4 regions of the Bacillus sp. JJ1503 genome follow, and region 3 is predicted to be linked to each of the others. Evidence: riboswitches for the same ligand, from Rfam matches in the RefSeq annotation. Region 3 holds a riboswitch; each other region holds the start of a gene.

Region 1 (3,171 bases), on a different contig from region 3:
ATCGTCCCTTCATAATCATTGAAAAATCACCCTGGAGCCATGCAGACATATTTTGAATAACATCTGCCCGATAGGCAAAAAAAGTCGTAATCGAAGACAAGATGTTTCCAAACATTAAACCAACAAGCGGAATAAAGATTGCGTCCTTAAATTTAATTCGATCGAGCAATTGCATAAACAAAAGCGTGCCGGCAAGCGCAAATACAAAGGCTACAATCATTTTCTCAAGAAGGGACGCATTCGCAAACAACAGCATTGACACTAAAATCCCAAGTCTAGTGGCGTCAAGTGTGCCCGCTGTTGTAGGGGAAACAAATTTATTCCGGCTGAGTTGCTGCATAATTAACCCTGCAATACTCATCCCCGCTCCTGCAAATAGGATCGCTAATAATCTTGGCAATCGGCTGATAAGAAAGATTTGAGTTTCATCAGATTGCAGATTTAGCAAATCCTTCGGTGTAATATGGCTCACTCCAACAAATAAGGATAGGATTGAAAGTACAATGAGCGAGACGATAAGATATCTTTTTTTCATAACTATCTCCAATAAGTAAACATTTTCGTAAGTTTTAATGATACTGAAAATCATTATCACTAATACTCACAATTGTTATTATAGCAGGCAGGAAATGATTGTCAACGACTAATTGAAAGTAATTATCATTATCATAAGAATCGTGCTTAACTACTGCTTTTACTCATGATAAATTTATTAACTCCCCTAATCCTTTTTCACTTACACTACTTTTGTAGTGTTTTTCCAAAATTCTTTGACAACTTATCTTTACCATGCTAACATGGCTATTAAATTCAAAACATTTAAAAATATTAACAACTCTTATTCAGAGAGGTGGAGGGACTGGCCCTGTGAAGCCCGGCAACCATTCAATTACTTATTGAAAAGGTGCTAATTCCTGCAAAGCATATTGCTTTGGCAAATAAGAGAGGACTCCTTCAGTAGGAGTACAAGCCTCTCTTTTATTTTGAGAGGCTTTTATTTTTCCTTTAAAAAATTTAATAAACGAATGCATCAGGTGCTGTTAATTTTTTTCTCAGCTTAAAAGGGAAGTCCGGTGAAATTCCGACACGGTCCCGCCACTGTAATGGGGAGCAGCTTATCAGGAACCACTATTTCATTTGGAAATGGGAAGGGATAAGAAGCGATGAACCTAAGTCAGGAGACCTGCCTGTTGTATATGCTTGTACTCTACGAGGATATAGAGGGGAGTGAAGAATACGTGTTGAGAAAACCATTATGTCTCAACTCTAGTTAGCTATGCGTATGAATCTCTCTTTTCTACTTGAAAAGAGAGATTTTTTGTTGAGAAAAAATTAAAAATTAGGAGTGTAGGAAACGATGAGCCATGTAAGAAACTCGAATTTAGGTTATCCAAGAATTGGAGAAAAACGCGAATGGAAAAAAAGCCTCGAGCTGTATTGGGCAGGTCAATTAGAAAAAGACGAGTTTTTGAAGCAAATGGAACAAATTCGCCTTCAGCATCTGCAAAAGCAGATTGATCAAGGAATTGACTTAATCCCGGTTGGAGATTTTAGCTTGTATGATCATGTCCTTGATACAGCTGTCATGTTTGGATTAGTGCCAAAGCGTTTTGGCTATTCTGGAGGGAAAGTATCTCTAGAAACATATTTTAATATAGCGCGTGGAACGAAAGGTGCAGTTGCATCTGAAATGACGAAATGGTTTAACACTAACTATCACTATATTGTTCCAGAGCTGGACGAAGCTGAGCCTGCACTAGTAGAAAACCGTCCTCTCCAATTTTATAAAGAAGCTAAGCAAAAGCTTAATATTGAAGGTAAGCCTGTCATTTTGGGGCCTATTTCATTTGTTTCTTTGGCAAAAGGCTATAAAGCAAGTCAATTTAAGGAAAAGGTTAATCAATTCGTACCGCTTTATGCTGAAACTTTACGAGAACTTCAGGATGAAGGCGTAGAATGGGTACAAATAGACGAGCCGATCCTTTCCACTTCTATTTCAAAAGATTTAATGGCCTTATTTAAAAATGTTTATCAAGCATTGTATGAAGCAGCTCCACATGTAAAAGTCATTTTACAAACGTATTTTGAAGCCGTTGAATTTTATGAAGACATCATCTCCCTCCCTGTTCACGGCATTGGGTTTGATTTTGTACATGACCAAGGGAAAAATCTTGAAGCTTTGAAAAAGTATGGGTACCCAAAGGATAAGGTGCTTGCTGCTGGAATCATTGACGGCCGCAATATTTGGCGTGCCAACCTTGAAAAACAATATTCGTTCCTTGAAGAAATTGGACAGTTTGTTTCCAAAAATCGTTTGATCGCACAGCCTTCATCAAGCTTATTGCATGTACCTGTGACGGTTAAAAGCGAAGATGTACTCGATAAGATTCTAAGTGATGCATTATCATTTGCAGATGAAAAGCTGTATGAAGTCGTTACACTCTCAAAAGGGATTCATGATGGAAAAGAAGCAATACAGAATGACATTCTAAAAAGTACAAAATCTATTGCTTTATTAAATCAATCTTCTTTTCGAAACAATAAAGCAGTTCAAGAATCCATCCAATACTTACATGCCTATAAGGCAGAACGTGAAGCTCCTTTTCAAGTACGCCAGAGGCTTCAAGAGAAGACCTTCCAATTGCCGCTCTTGCCGACAACAACCATTGGAAGCTTTCCGCAGACACAGGAAGTAAGAAAACAACGATTAAAATGGCGTAAAGGCGAGTTAACAAATGCAGATTATAAACATTTTATTCAAGCTGAAATTAAAAAGTGGATTGAGATACAGGAAGAGCTTGGCATTGACGTACTGGTGCATGGAGAGTTTGAACGTACAGATATGGTCGAATATTTCGGGGAAAAATTAGATGGATTTGTATTCACAAAATTTGGCTGGGTGCAATCATATGGATCGCGTTGCGTAAAGCCGCCTCTTATTTACGGAGACGTATCATTTAAAGAGCCAATGACAGTTGAAGAAACCCTTTATGCCCAATCATTAACAGACAAGCCTGTAAAAGGTATGCTGACAGGTCCAATTACTATTTTAAACTGGTCGTTTGTACGTGACGATATTTCGCGATACGACGTTGCCAATCAAATTGCGCTTGCGCTTCGAAAAGAAATCGAAGAACTTGAAAAAAGCGGAATCCGTATGATTCAAGTTGA
Region 2 (3,171 bases), on a different contig from region 3:
ACATTAAGCTGGCTGATTAAGGAAGGTGACAGTTTACGCTGACTGATTGTATTTAAAAACTTCTTCGTAGTCTGTTGTTGAGGCTTTGTAAATAAATTGATTGTCGAGCCTTGTTCAACAACTTCACCATTTTCCATGACAGATACATGGTCACAGATTTTTTGGATAACATTCATTTCATGTGTGATCAGCAGAATAGTAATCCCTAGTTCTTGATTGATTTTTAAAAGTAATTCCAGGATTGAATCCGTTGTCTCAGGATCAAGGGCACTTGTTGCTTCATCACTTAGTAAAATTTCAGGCTCTTGGGCAAGTGCACGGGCAATCGCAACCCGCTGCTTTTGCCCGCCGGAAAGTTGGCTTGGATATGATTGATGCTTATCAGCCAGTCCAACGATATCCAAATATTTGATAACACGGTCATTTGTTTCTGTTTTGTTGTAGCCTAATAATTTTAGGGGGATGGCGATATTATCATATACGGTGGCTGTTTTTAGGAGGTTGAAACCTTGGAAAATCATGCCGATTCTTTTTCGGACATCGCGCAATTGGTTGAGCGACAAAGAAGTAGCTTCTTTGCCGCCAATAAATACTTTTCCGCTCGTAGGCTTCTCCAATAAATTTACACAGCGTATCAATGTGCTCTTACCAGCACCGCTATAGCCGATCACCCCATGAATTTCACCTTTTTTCACATGAAGATTCACATCTTTAACTGCTTTGACAATCCCTTTTTTCGACTCAAAGGATTTTGAAACATGTTCTAATATAATCATGGGGGCTTTTCCTTTCTGAGCTATCTTTGCTTGACCGAAAACCTGTCTAGCAAACTCACTTTCTTGGACAACTTCTATCAAATTACCGAAAGTCTGTCCAGGAAACTATCTTTATTGGACAGCTTTTATCGAAATCTCAATATCCTGTCCAGGAAACTCACTTTCTTGGACAGCTTTCATCAAAATACCGAAAACCTGTCCAATAAACTCGCCTTCTTGGACTGCTTTCATAAATTTCTATTAAAAACCAGGGATGATGGATCCGCGGAATTCTTCTTCGATGAATTTTTTAACTTTTTCACTCTGATAAGCGTTCACCAATTTTTTAACGACAGGATCGTTTTCGTTTTCCGCTCTGACAACAATATAATTCACATATGGAGAGTTAGTTGATTCTAAAATAAATGCATCTTCTTTCGGATAAAGACCCGCAGCGATTGCAAAGTTTGTATTAATGGCTGCAGCATCGACTTCGCCTAATTGTTTTGGAATTTGTGCTGCGTCAAGTTCAATGAACTCAAGATTCTTTGGATTTTCCACCACATCATGAATAGAGGCTGTTTCTTCTTTGCCTTCTTCAAGCTTAATGTGGCCATTTTCTTGTAAGATGAAAAGTGCACGTGCTCCATTTGTCGGATCGTTTGGCAGACCAAATTTCGCTCCGTCTGGAAGATCTTCAAAGCTTTTATATTTTTCTGAGTAAATCCCCATTGGATTAAGAATCGTTTTCCCAACTGGTACTAATGTAGTTCCATGATCATCATTAAATTTTTCAAGAAAAGGCTTATGCTGATAGCTGTTAACATCTAAGTCGCCTTCATCTAAAGCTGTATTTGGAAGGACGTAGTCAGTAAAAGATTTAATTTCCAACTCAAGTCCGTCTTCTGCAGCCACTTCTTTAACCACTTCCAATATTTGAGCATGCGGACCGTCCGTTGCTCCAATGACTAGCTTCTTCTCGTTCAGTGCCCCGCTGCTTTCTTTACTGCAAGCAGCAATAAACAATGTCATACCAAGTAATGCTAAAACCATTCCAAACTTCTTCACTTTATTGTTCCTCCTGTGTAGTTGTATTGGAAGAAGAAAAAATAAAAAGCCTCTCCATCAAAAAAGAGAGGCTTTATGTATACATAAAAATCCTCTCTTATCTTTCAAAACAATGAATGTTTTGCAGGATTTAGCACCAATCTATTAAACATAGACGGTTGCCGAGCTTCATCGGGCCAGTCCCTCAGCTACTCTTGATAAGAGATAAACTATTTAATTTTTCAAATTCCTTAGATACAAACTTTACTCTCATTTAATCATATTGTCAACAAGATTTAGAAAAATGACTAATTTAGGCCCACTTTTTCATTCTTTGAAGTAAAAGGCCGTCCGTCCTTTTATTTTCCCCTGTTACAAAATCAGTCATATAATGTATTAAATAGGTTCCATAGTGATTATTTGTTTTTAATAGTAACTCATTCAAATAATTTCTACGGAAAGCATCGTTCCAGTCCTAGAACTTTATTTTATCTCTTTCCCCTACTTCCACTTCATTTCACCCCAATATTTTCCTTTTAAACTAGGAACTTTTGCAAAATTAAATTATAATTACACTAGATAACTATTTGAATCGGGAGTATGGATATGATAGTGAGAACTAAGCCTTTAAAGTTTAAATTGAAAGAAACACGAAATCCTCTCGAAGATTTTATGTTCCTTAGCAAAATTGATCATTCTGCCGTTACGAAAGAAGTTATTTTTCTTAGGTACATCGGAATTCCTGACACTGTTCAGCATTACATTGAAAACATTCTGAAAATAGACCGCTGTTTTTCATCAAGTGTGCCGGCTGTTCCTTACTTACGACTGCAGCGACTTGAAGGTATTTCAAACAAAAATGAAATTTCCAGACTTACAAAGGTTTGGGAGGAATGGGATGCAATCACCAATGTTGCTGTCATGAATCCTCATTTACTTCATCAAACACCCCTTTGCAGCCAATTAAATAACGATAGCCTTGAATGGACAAAAAAACTTATTTTTGTGGAGATTCTGTCCAAGTATAGAACATTGCATCCACAATCCAATGACACACAAATTAAAAACTTTGCAGTTAAATTTTTGAATTGGATAGAAATTTATTTACCTAAGCTTTTTGAAGGTACAAGCATATCTCCAAAAGTGGTTTTTATCGGAGATATTAAGCTTCATGAGCTATTATTCTTGTATTTCCTGTCCCGTCTTGGCTGTGATATTTGCTATATGAACCCGAAAGAAGATATGGTTCATTTGTATCCTGAGATAGAAAAATTCTCAACTTTATATAAATTCAGCACACTGAATTCAGATCAGATAACTATTCCTGATTTGACAGCACCTTCAAGCATCTCTGCTAAAGAAAATCTGA
Region 3 (3,171 bases):
GTTACTCCCGTCGCTTTTCGCCTATTTTGAACATAACCAAAATGTAAAAGAAGCAGCGGAATCCATCCATGTCCATACGAATACGCTCACCTATCGATTAAAAAGAATCGAAGAAATACTTTCAATAAACCTTTCGGATAGTCACCAATTTCTAAACATTCATTTGGCTGTCGATCTTTATCCATTCTTAAAGGATAAGCTTCATCAAATAAGTGAAAGTTAGTGCGGGGGTAAAGATAAAAATGTTCTTAATTAATCACTTACATTATACAAGAATTTGGGGAGGTGCTCCTTTTTTCATGCCTTGAATTGCTTGGGAGACAAGGGATTGAAATTATGAAATTCATTCATCACTCAAAATTAAAAACCAGGAGCAACAGCTTAAAGTGTCCCTCCTGTTTTTAATTCAAAAATCAACTATTCCTAACTCACAACCACACCCCTAAACGCCACATCCCCAAGAATTTGATAGACATGCACATTTGGCAAATGAATCGCGTATATGGCCTCTTCAGGTGCTCGAACGATTAATACATTTGGATGAATTCTTTCAATTACTTCAATAGGAGTGGGCAGAATCGAGGCATTTACATCACCGCCGATTGCCCAAAAAGAAAGAGTAGGAGCCTCATTTCCTTCTATCTTTTGTTTGGTATATGCCCGAGGTGAGCTTTCTTTATTGATATGTGCCAAGTCCTCGATTATCGCGCTTGCTGTTGGAAGCATTCCCGCCCCTGGACCTTGAAGGCTAATATTCCCAACAATATCCCCGTCAATGGAAACAGCATTTTGGACACCTTCCACATGGTAAAAGGGATGCTGTTCATTCACAAGTACAGGTTTTACGGTGCAGAGAATTCCACTAGAAGTTCGTTCAATCGAGGCGACATGTTTAAAGCGAAACCCTAATGATGAAAAGATTTCAATTTGCTCAGGAGTGATTCCCCGAATTCCCTCTCTGATCGACTCATCCCAGTTCGGTGCCTCCCCAAATGCAATCTCACTTAAGATCACCGCTTTGTAGAAGGCATCATAGCCGTCTACATCATTGGTTGGATCCGCTTCGGCATAGCCTTTTTCCTGTGCTAGCTTCAATGCTGACACAAATGGTAAGTTTTCTTCTCTCATTTTTGTCAAAATAAAATTAGAGGTTCCGTTAAGAATGCCTTGAACTTTTTCGATGTTGTTTACATTTAGCAATTGCTTAAGTGTTTGGATTACAGGAATCCCGCCAGCGACCGTTGCTTCAAAGCCGAGCGAAACACCATTTTCACTTGCTAACTGTTTTAATTGCTCCCCGTGATGGGCAAACATTTCCTTGTTAGCCGTAATAACTTGGCAACCCCGTTTAATTGCCTGCTGCAAATAGGAAAAGCTTGGCTCTTTTCCAACAATGGCATCAATCACTACATCAAGCTGTTCAAGTGTAATGATTTTTTCGAAGTCATCGGTTAAAAGAACATCCTTATCCGGTTTGTTATGTTTATTTATATTTTTCACAAGAATTCCAACGATCTTCACTTTTTTCCCAAATAGGGCTTGGAGCTTCTTCTGATGTGATTGGACAGTCTGATAGACACCCTTCCCAACGGTACCGTATCCTAATAATGCAATATGAATGGCTGACATGTATGCATTCCTCCTGTTAATTTGTAGTCAATTTGCTATGAATAAGGCAAATTGCCATAGATGGAAAAATAAAAAACCCCCTCTGCATATAAAGACAGAAGGGGGAGCAAGAATGAAATAACAAAATCCGTTCCACCTTCTCATCTTCGGAATTGTGATCATTCCTCTGAAATTGGCACCGTGCATACATATGCTGGTTGCCGAGGCTTCGCAGGGTCAGTCCCTCCACCTCTCTTGATAAGAAGATTAGCAATTATGAAATTATTTATTATCATATCGATTTAAAGGGGTTACGTCAATATAAAGGTTGCTTTGGCAATTACGCTCTTGCTGATGTACGGTCAATCCATCCACACTAACGACCGCTATTCCTGCAAAACCAAGCAGAGAAACCAACGAGAGAATCCAGAAAATCGTATTTCGAACTTTAGAATGCCCCTTATATTTTATGAAGTTTTGATATATCAACATAATACATTTTTACTTTTTAGGGGATTTCTACTTTTCAGACAACCACTATGATTAATGATGATATTAAAACAACTCCCCTGCAATTTCACCATCTTCGTACAACTTTTCTGCATGAATGAAAGAAACAAGAGGGTTCCCCTTATTATATCAATCAATTAATATTTATTAATTAAAAACTATTGAAAATTGGGGGATTCTTATGTAAAATTTAAATTATCAAAAAAATGAAATCGCATTTCAAATAATGAAACCGTTAGGAGTGTCATAATGGTTCAAAAAGTTTTAGAAGTAGACGAGCTAAAAGTTGGAATTAAAGATGAAGATAATCGGAAGATAGCCATTGTGAATGGAATAAGCTTCCACCTCCGTAAAGGTGAAACACTTGGAATTGTTGGAGAATCGGGCTGCGGAAAAAGTATGACGTCTCTTTCATTAATGGGTCTTTTACCTCCAGGCGTTGAGAGGCTTGAAGGAAATATTCGCCTCGGCAGCCTAAATTTCAAGGATTTCGCCAAGAAGGATTGGAGGAAAATCCGCGGGAAAAAGATTTCGATGATTTTCCAGGAGCCAATGAGCTCATTGAACCCGGTCCACAGGATTGGGGATCAAATAAATGAAATGGTTTTAAACCACGAAAGCATCTCGAAAAAAGAGGCGAGAGACCGCGCTTTGGAAATGCTTAAACTTGTCGGTATTCCAAGACCGGAACAAGTACTGAATGAATATCCTCACCAGCTTTCTGGAGGGATGCGTCAAAGAGTGATGATTGCAATGGCTCTTTCCTGTAATCCGGAAGTCCTTATAGCAGACGAGCCTACAACGGCTCTCGATGTAACAATCCAGGCGCAAATCTTAGAATTAATGAAGAAATTGCAAGACCAGCTGCATATGTCCATTGTTCTCATCACACATGATCTCGGAGTTGTGGCGGAGATGTGTGACAGAGTGATTGTTATGTATGCGGGAGAGGTTGTAGAAGAGTCGCAAGTTGTTGATCTTTTCGATAAGGCACGCCACCCTTACACGAAAGGGCTTCTAGCCTCATTGCCGGATATTAATGAACAGAAAGAA
Region 4 (3,171 bases), on a different contig from region 3:
TCTGCTTTTGTTTGCCTTTTTAACGGGAATAACGTCTGCATTTCTTCAAGTTTCGCTTATCCCTTGGCTTGCTGAGAACTCTAAGTCTGAACAGCGGGTCCATTTATTTAGTATGCATTTCGCGGTTATGACAGGAGCTAATGTTATTGGAAATTTAAGCGGCGGAATCTTAACAGATTTATTTTCATTTTTTACAACATCATTGACTAGTATTCGAATTACACTAATAATTGGGGGTATTTTCTTTCTTATAGGTGTACTGCCAATTACACGATTTAAGGAAACTAGTTCTTCAACTGCCAAAATTCAAGAGAAGCAAACAACATATAAGAAGAAATTTTATAAAAGTGATGGCTTTAAAATGATAGGGCTTTTTGCAATTGCACAGCTTCTCATCGGAATTGGTGCTGGATTAGTGATTCCCTATCTCAATCTATATTTTGCAGATCGTTTTTCTGCTTCCAACTCAGCAATCGGTTTCATTATTTCAATGGGTCAGGCTGCAACAGCGGTTGCTATGATCATTGGACCAATTGTTGTTCGAAAGGTAGGGGAGGTGAAGGCTGTAGTCATTCTTCAACTCATGTCACTGCCATTTCTCCTTCTCACAGCATACACGGAAAATTTATTACTAGCCGCACTCGGATTTTTATTTAGACAGGCGTTGATGAATGCGGGAAACCCCATCCAAATGTCGCTCATGATGTCTAAAGTAGGTGACTCCTATAAAGGTTTAGCGAATTCTGTAAACCAAATGGTATTTAATTTAGGGTGGGCAACAATGGGCCCTGTATCTACAGGGATTGTGATAAAGTATGGGTCCTATTGGGGATATGCGCTTGTTTTTTCTATTACAGCTTCGTTATATCTAGTAGGATCGATTTATTTTTATCTAGTATTTAAGAACCATAATAAGACAAAAAAAGCGGTATCCACCGTTAATGCAGTTTAATACATGCAAATAAAAGATATATTTCTCGGGAAATGAAAGACAATGCTGAAAATAGTCGAGGCATTGTCTTTTTTTTGCTTTTATTGTGTCGAACAGAAATAAGAGGGATGTCGTTGCTTTTGTTGAATGTAGATACAGAAGAAAAAATAATATGTTCGTTTTAGAGGTGATGGAAATGGAAAAGATGGCTGCTTCATTTATTGAAGAGGTTAAGAGTAAATCGCATTTACAGAAATTGTTAGCTGATTCCTCCTTATTAATTTGTATCAAAGCCGGGGATATAGAGGTTCCGTTAAAATTTCTGGATGGCCATATTTCCATTTATCCAGATATTCAGAAACAACAATTTGATGCCATCATATCAGGATCTAAAGAAAGCATTCATGCCATTTTAACAGGAAATGAAAAATTAAGAGAGGCAATAAGGTGGAAGAAGGTATCAGTCGATTCAACCTTCCGTAAAATATTGCTGTTAGAATCTCTTTTCATTTTATGTAAAAAATAATTATTAAATCAGAAATTTCTAAAATATACCTTGACTGCCTAAAATCAATATGATAGTATCGCTATAATAACTTAAGTATAACAATTAAATATTCTTATCAAGAGAGGTGGAGGGACTGGCCCTACGAAGCCCGGCAACCGGTATTTACACGGTGCCAATTCCAGCAGAGTAATTGCTCTGATAGATAAGAAGAGATGATATCAACCCTCTTCTTATGAAGAGGGTTTTTTCAACTCTTCTTTTATAAGTAAAAGAATTAGTAAATCAAACATTTGCACATGAAAAAGGGAGAGATGAAAAATGTCAGAAAAACAAAAGAACTATCGATTTGAGACATTAGGTGTACATGGGGGCCTTCAGCCGGATCCTGTAACAGGGGCAAGAGCTGTGCCAATTTACCAAAACAATGCTTATCAATTTAAAAACACAGAACATGCAGCTAATTTATTTGGCTTGAAGGAAACTGGGTATATTTATACTCGTATTCACAACCCAACTACTACAGTTTTTGAAGAAAGGGTTGCCTTGTTAGAAGGGGGAGTTGGTGCCCTAGCGGTGGCTAGCGGAATGGCCGCCATTACACTAGCCATTTTGAACATTGCTGAAGCTGGGGATGAAATTGTTTCAGCCTCGAACCTTTATGGGGGAACTTATAATCTGTTTGCTGTGACACTGCCTAAATACGGCATTAAAGTAAAATTTGTCGACCCTGAGGATCCTGAAAACTTCCGAAAAGCGATTACTGAAAAAACAAAGGCTGTCTTTGCTGAAACGATTGGAAATCCAAGCTTAAAGGTGTTAGATATCGAAAAGGTAGCGGAAATCGCACACGAGAATGGGGTTCCACTTATTATTGACAATACATTCGCGACTCCATATTTATGCAGACCGATAGAATTTGGAGCGGATATTGTCGTCCACTCCGCTACAAAATGGCTGCTGGGAAATGGAACAACAACTGGAGGAATCATTGTAGACGGTGGAAAGTTCGATTGGAATTCTCCTAAATTCCCTGGATTCACTCAGCCAGACCCAAGCTATAATAACCTTGTGTATAGTGAGGCATTAGGTGCCGTTGCCTATATTATTAAAGCTAGAGTTCAACTTCTTAGAGACCTTGGTCCTGCATTAAGCCCGCAAAATGCGTTCCAATTTACACTTGGACTTGAAACACTTCATGTGCGGATGAAGGAGCATATTGCTAATACGAAGAAAGTGGTAGAATATTTAGAAGCTCATCCAGCTATTAATTGGGTTCTGTATCCTGGAAGTGACAATCATCCGGATAAAGCATTAGCGGATAAGTATTTGCCGAAGGGTGCAGGTTCTGTAGTCGTATTTGGAATCGAAGGCGGAAGAGAAGCTGGAGCGGCTTTCATTAATAATCTTGAGCTATGGGCACATGTTGCAAACGTTGGCGATGCGAAAAGCTTAGTTATTCACCCGGCAAGTACAACGCATCAGCAGCTTGATACAGAAGGGCTTAAGGCAGCAGGCGTTCCTGAGGATCTAGTCCGCCTATCTATCGGAATTGAAAATGTTGAAGACCTTATTGAAGATTTAGAGCAAGCAATTGAGGCAGCAACAGGTATTGCCTCGCTAACTGCAAAAGCATAATTATTTAAGGCATAAAATATAAGTAAAAAGATATATAATTCCAATTTTTTACCGTTGACGCCCTCTTTATACCATGATACGATATCAATCATGAATA

Evidence for each region. A riboswitch is a leader RNA that binds a small molecule or an ion and turns the genes downstream of it on or off. The one in region 3 is predicted to bind S-adenosylmethionine.
Region 1: it holds a riboswitch for S-adenosylmethionine, as region 3 does, so the genes downstream of both, metE (5-methyltetrahydropteroyltriglutamate--homocysteine S-methyltransferase) here and V7149_RS08325 (homoserine dehydrogenase) in region 3, are expected to answer to the same signal.
Region 2: it holds a riboswitch for S-adenosylmethionine, as region 3 does, so the genes downstream of both, V7149_RS07350 (MetQ/NlpA family ABC transporter substrate-binding protein) here and V7149_RS08325 (homoserine dehydrogenase) in region 3, are expected to answer to the same signal.
Region 4: it holds a riboswitch for S-adenosylmethionine, as region 3 does, so the genes downstream of both, V7149_RS12575 (O-acetylhomoserine aminocarboxypropyltransferase/cysteine synthase family protein) here and V7149_RS08325 (homoserine dehydrogenase) in region 3, are expected to answer to the same signal.

What each region holds. Positions count from the first base shown of each region.
Region 1 is NZ_JBALOZ010000113.1:8,754-11,924, forward strand. Features, by position in the region: gene V7149_RS09975 (ABC transporter permease) at 1-535, opposite strand, end outside; SAM riboswitch class I at 836-945, shown strand; cobalamin riboswitch at 1,016-1,205, shown strand; gene metE (5-methyltetrahydropteroyltriglutamate--homocysteine S-methyltransferase) at 1,358-3,171, shown strand, end outside.
Region 2 is NZ_JBALOZ010000079.1:3,503-6,673, forward strand. Features, by position in the region: gene V7149_RS07345 (methionine ABC transporter ATP-binding protein) at 1-776, opposite strand, end outside; gene V7149_RS07350 (MetQ/NlpA family ABC transporter substrate-binding protein) at 1,017-1,823, opposite strand; SAM riboswitch class I at 1,918-2,027, opposite strand; gene V7149_RS07355 (trypsin-like peptidase domain-containing protein) at 2,409-3,171, shown strand, end outside.
Region 3 is NZ_JBALOZ010000087.1:26,754-29,924, reverse strand. Features, by position in the region: gene V7149_RS08330 (helix-turn-helix domain-containing protein) at 1-223, shown strand, start outside; gene V7149_RS08325 (homoserine dehydrogenase) at 424-1,629, opposite strand; SAM riboswitch class I at 1,767-1,873, opposite strand; gene V7149_RS08320 (ABC transporter ATP-binding protein) at 2,368-3,171, shown strand, end outside.
Region 4 is NZ_JBALOZ010000148.1:2-3,172, reverse strand. Features, by position in the region: gene V7149_RS12585 (MFS transporter) at 1-952, shown strand, start outside; gene V7149_RS12580 (hypothetical protein) at 1,104-1,457, shown strand; SAM riboswitch class I at 1,549-1,648, shown strand; gene V7149_RS12575 (O-acetylhomoserine aminocarboxypropyltransferase/cysteine synthase family protein) at 1,758-3,074, shown strand.